DNA from 2 places in the Aquabacterium sp. NJ1 genome. Region 1 is predicted to be linked to the other one. Evidence: riboswitches for the same ligand, from Rfam matches in the RefSeq annotation. Region 1 holds a riboswitch; the other holds the start of a gene.
What was found. A riboswitch is a leader RNA that binds a small molecule or an ion and turns the genes downstream of it on or off. The one in region 1 is predicted to bind thiamine pyrophosphate.
Positions count from the first base shown of each region.

Region 2: linked by a shared signal. The riboswitch ahead of JY96_RS20495 (TonB-dependent siderophore receptor) and the one ahead of thiC (phosphomethylpyrimidine synthase ThiC) in region 1 are both predicted to bind thiamine pyrophosphate.

Region 1 is NZ_JRKM01000001.1:1,875,745-1,878,125, reverse strand. It holds gene thiC (phosphomethylpyrimidine synthase ThiC) at 1-1,316, opposite strand, end outside; TPP riboswitch at 1,440-1,553, opposite strand; gene JY96_RS08060 (hypothetical protein) at 1,606-1,815, opposite strand; gene JY96_RS08055 (hypothetical protein) at 1,980-2,237, opposite strand; gene feoB (ferrous iron transport protein B) at 2,239-2,381, opposite strand, start outside.
Region 2 is NZ_JRKM01000001.1:4,740,185-4,742,565, forward strand. It holds gene JY96_RS20495 (TonB-dependent siderophore receptor) at 1-1,467, opposite strand, end outside; TPP riboswitch at 1,484-1,593, opposite strand; gene JY96_RS20500 (NAD(P)/FAD-dependent oxidoreductase) at 1,611-2,381, opposite strand, start outside.

The DNA of each region.
Region 1 (2,381 bases):
CCGGGGCCTTCGATCATGGTCTGCACATCGTGCTGCCAGGCGATCTGGGTCAGCTCGCCCAGTGTCTTCAGCTCGGCAAACTGGGCTTCGTCATTGGCATCGCTCAGCGAGCCGGGGCGCAGGCCGTCGCCCAGCGAGAAGCTCACGTCATACGCCTTCATGATCTCGCAGATCTCTTCGAAGTGCGTGAACAGGAAGTTCTCTTTGTGATGCGCGATGCACCACTTGGCCAGGATGGAGCCACCGCGCGAGACGATGCCCGTGCGGCGATTGGCCGTGAGGTGGATGAAGGGCAGGCGCACCCCGGCATGGATGGTGAAGTAGTCCACGCCCTGCTCGGCCTGTTCGATCAGGGTGTCGCGGTAGATGTCCCAGGTCAGGTCTTCGGCTACGCCGCCCACCTTTTCCAGCGCCTGGTAGATGGGCACGGTGCCGATCGGCACGGGGCTGTTGCGCACGATCCAGTCGCGCGTGGTGTGGATGTGCTTGCCGGTGGACAAGTCCATCACGTTGTCCGCACCCCAGCGGATGGCCCACACCAGCTTTTCAACCTCTTCTTCGATCGACGAGGTCACGGCCGAGTTGCCGATGTTGGCGTTGATCTTGACCAGGAAGTTGCGGCCGATGGCCATCGGCTCCAGTTCGGTGTGGTTGATGTTGGCGGGGATGATGGCGCGGCCGCGTGCCACCTCATCGCGCACGAACTCGGGCGTGATCTCGCGCGGAATCACCGCGCCCATGGGGTTGCCGCGCAGGCGGGCCTCGCGCTCGGCATCGACGCCGTACTTGCTGCGCCAGTCCTCGGCCAGATCAAGCCGGCGCTGGTTCTCGCGCAGGGCCACGAACTCCATCTCCGGCGTGATGATGCCCTTGCGGGCGTAGTGCATCTGCGTCACGTTGGCGCCGGCCTTGGCGCGGCGCGGCGTGCGCTGCAGGCCTGCTGCGGCAGCGCGCAGGGCGGCCATGCGCTCGTCGTGGCGCTCATCTGGCTTGAGGCCGTCGTCCACCGCCTGGATGGAGCGGCCTTCGTACTGTTCCGTGTCGCCACGGGCCACCACGGCGGCCTCGCGCACAGGCGGCAGGCCCTTGGTGACGTCGATGCTGACGTTCGGGTCCGTGTACGGGCCGGAGCAGTCGTACAGCGTGACCGACTCGCCATTGGTCAGCGAGACCTCACGCATCGGCACGCGCACGCCAGCGTGGCTGCCTTCAACGTACACCTTGCGCGATGCGGGCAAGGGCTCACGGGTCAGGCGGGTGAGTTCATCCAGCGCTTGCAGGGCGGCAGCGTCAATGGTGAGGTCAGGGGCGTTCATCGGCAGCTCCAACGGTGGCAGTGGCAACACATGCTCCGAGGGGTGCCTGGACCTGACGGGTGTCAGGCGCTGCGAGGTGAGGTCAGGCAGGGGCTCGTCCACGCGGGACAAGTGCAGACCACTCGCATCAGGTACAGCTCTTCTTTCGCCGGTATGAACCGGATCAAGTTCAGCGGGTTCGGTATTCCATCTCAGCGCCAGCACGTCAAAACGTGAGGCACACCCCGGAGCAGTGCGCAGTGTAATGCGCCCGCGCAGGGCTGCGTCAAACCGGGGGCAATTAAATCCGTCAGCGGCTGAAGGATGTTTCAACCACCTCGCCGCCCATCGAAGCGGGCTTGTTGGCGCGGGCGTCGGTGCTGTTGTCAAGCTGCGGGTGCGCCCTGTGGCCCAGGAAGTGGTCCATGAAGTCGGCCAGCACCTTGTTGGCCTCGTGGGGCGGGGGCCCGAAGAGGGTCAGCAACAAGGCCAATGGCGCAATGGCGTACAGGGGGCGCATGTGAGCGGATGACAGGGGATGGACCTGAAATATTTCTGATTGACCTCAGTGTAGGAATCAGGACGTGTGCTCAGCCATCCCCGGCACGGGGGGGATTCATCCCCTGACCGTGGGGGGGCGAGCCCTCGATATCGGGCTGCTGGCGCGTGCTCGCCCCTCGGGGATCAACCTTGTCGGGTGCGGACCACGTGGACGCGGTGGTCCTTGGTGACAGGGCTGGCTTGGTGGCCACAGTTGCCGCAGCCGCTGCCGCAGGATGCAGCGGGTGAGGCCACTTGATTGGATGGGCAGGTGCTCGCCGACGGCGGCGTGGCCGGTGGGGTCAACAAGTTGCGCAGCCCTGGCCACCAGCGGCGTGCCAGGTACAGCGCGGCCACCAGGCCGATGGCCAGGGTGACGAGGGTTTGCCAGTCCAGACGCATGTCAGGCTCCCCAGCGCAGGGCCAGGTGGTACACCGCAAACGAGGCGGCATAGGCCAGCGCAAACATATAGCCCAGCATGATCATCGGCACACGCCAGCCGTTGGTCTCGCGGCGCGTCACGATCAGCGTGGACAGGCATTGCG
Region 2 (2,381 bases), 2.9 Mb from region 1:
TGGCACGCTCTCGCGATGCAGTTGCGTGTAGCGCGCCCCCAGCCAGGCTTGCCATTGCGCCGACAGCGCCATGGCGTCCTGCAGCATCCATTCGGTGCTTTGTTCATGCCGGCTGGCCACGAAGTAAGTTGGCGTGGGGTCTGAGGGCTGTGGGGCATAGGGGTCTGCCAGGTTGCCCGTGCCCACGTAGTTGTAGGCCTGGGTCGACATGGCCGTGCGGTGCACGGACCGCAGCACGCTCATGCCGAGTTCATGCTTGATGGAGCCCGTCTGCACATTGCCTTGGAGCTGCGCCAGCAGGGAACGTGTCAGCCGCAACTCGTCGTCCGAGCGGTAGTCGTACAGATCGAAATCGCCGTTGGCGCAATAGACATACAAGCCTTTGACGCCATAGGTGCAGCCGCCCAAGGGGAAAGCCGCACGGTCATTGGACTTGAGCCTCTGCTCGCCAAAAGTCACCGTGCTCCTCCAGCCTTGACCCCAGTCGCTGCGCAGGCGGACGGTGCCCGTGTTGCCTTCGAACTGAACAGGTTCGGTCCATGGCTGGTTGTTCAGGTTGAGGTTGGGGTCTACATCGTGCGCAGAAGGCAGTTGGCCACCCAACAGGCTGAAGCCGGGGACGCTGGGCTGGCTCATGTAGCTGTGTTCGAACTCGGCCTCGATCGTGTGGGCGGTGTTGATGCGGCGATCAACGGCCAAGGCGAGCAACTGGCGATGGCCCTTGGTGTTGTCCACATGCGTGGCCAGGCGTTCGGTTGCGGCGTTGAGCCGCACACCCCACTCCTGGCGATCACCGGTGCGCTCGCTCAGGTCCACACTGGCCAGCATGTCACCCGCATCGTCAACCGACATCGTCGCCGTGCGAACGCGCGCATCAGGCCGCTTGACCACCAGGTTCACCAGGCCACCCGGCGCGCTCACGCCCGCTTGCATGCCGCTGGTCCCCTTGAGCAGTTCCACCGACGCCTTGTTGTCCAAGGGCAGGCGCGTCTCGGCGTTGATGGGCAGGCCTTCTCGGCGGTAGTTGTAGGCGTTGTCCAGCGTGAAGCCGCGGATGGTCAGGTAGTCCCAGTAACCCACCGTGTTGTACGAGTCTGTGGTGCTGGCGTCGAGCTTGGTCAGGTCGGCCAGACGCGTGGCCTGGGCATTGCGCAGCGTGGCCTCGCCAAAGCTCTGCGCCTGCACGGGCTGCTGCCACGCGGGGCCGTCACCCAGCCCGGCGATGCTGGCACGAGGCTGCCTGGGGCCTTGTGCCGTGACATTGACGCTGGGCAGGCTGTCTGCCGAGCCTTCGCTTTGCGCGTGGCTGGTGGCGCTGCTGATCAGGCCAACGATGGCCAGGCCAAGCGGGGACAGACGGTATCGGGCCTTGCGTTGAACAAAGGCGGTGGTGGGCTTGTGCATTGACTGCTCCGGCACGAAACGATGTTGTGTCGTCTCGTGGTCGGCAGGCACGCTGGCGGACATGGCCTGGCGGCTTGTCCGGTGCGCATCGTTGCTTCCCTACGCGAGAACGACCTCGGTCAGGTTCAAAGGGTGTTTCTCAGCGAAGCGCGTCCGGTGTCGGACGGCCTCGCACCCCTAGCGAAGGCTGGATTCTACCGGCTGGCTCACCTGGCCACACCCAGGCGCTGGTGCAGCAGCGGGCTGGTGGTGGTGTAGAGCAGGTGCTGCGGTGCGTCCGGGTGCACGGTGGCGGCCGCATGGTGCGCCGCCAACGTGGCCTCGTGAAAGCCACACAGCAGCAGGCGCTTCTTGCCCGGGTAGGTGTTGATGTCGCCCACGGCGTGGATGCCGGGGATGCTGCTCTCGAAACTTGCGGTGGACACGGCCACCTGCTTGCGCTCCAGGGTCAGGCCCCAGGTCGTCAAGGGCCCCAGCTTGGGGCTCATGCCGAGCCGAACGAGCAGGTGATCCAAGGTTTGCGTGCGGGTCTGCCCGTCGGCGCCCAGTATCTGCAAGGCCGTCAGGTGCTCCCCTTCGACCTGCGCGGCCACAGGCATGCCCACAACCAGCTCGATCTGGCCCGCGGCCATCAAGGCGCGGACCTGCTTGTCCAGCTCGTCGTCTGCCTGGAACTGATCGCGCCGATGCAGCAGGCTCAAGCGCGCGGGGCGCTGTGCGGGGTCAGGGTGCTGCGCCATGTCGAGTGCGGCCGCCAAGGCCTCGTCACCACCGCCATGGATGAGCAGGTGCCGGCCAGCCCAAGGCATAGGCGCCTCAGCCTGTTCTGGCAGGAAGTAGTGCAGGTTGTGGACAGCTTCCAGCCCGGGTAGGTTCAAGCCGCGCGGCACAAACGCACCCGCGCCCGCCGCGATGAACACGGAACGCGCGCGCGCCTGCAGGCCTTTGTCTGTCTGGATCTCGAAGCTACCCTCGGG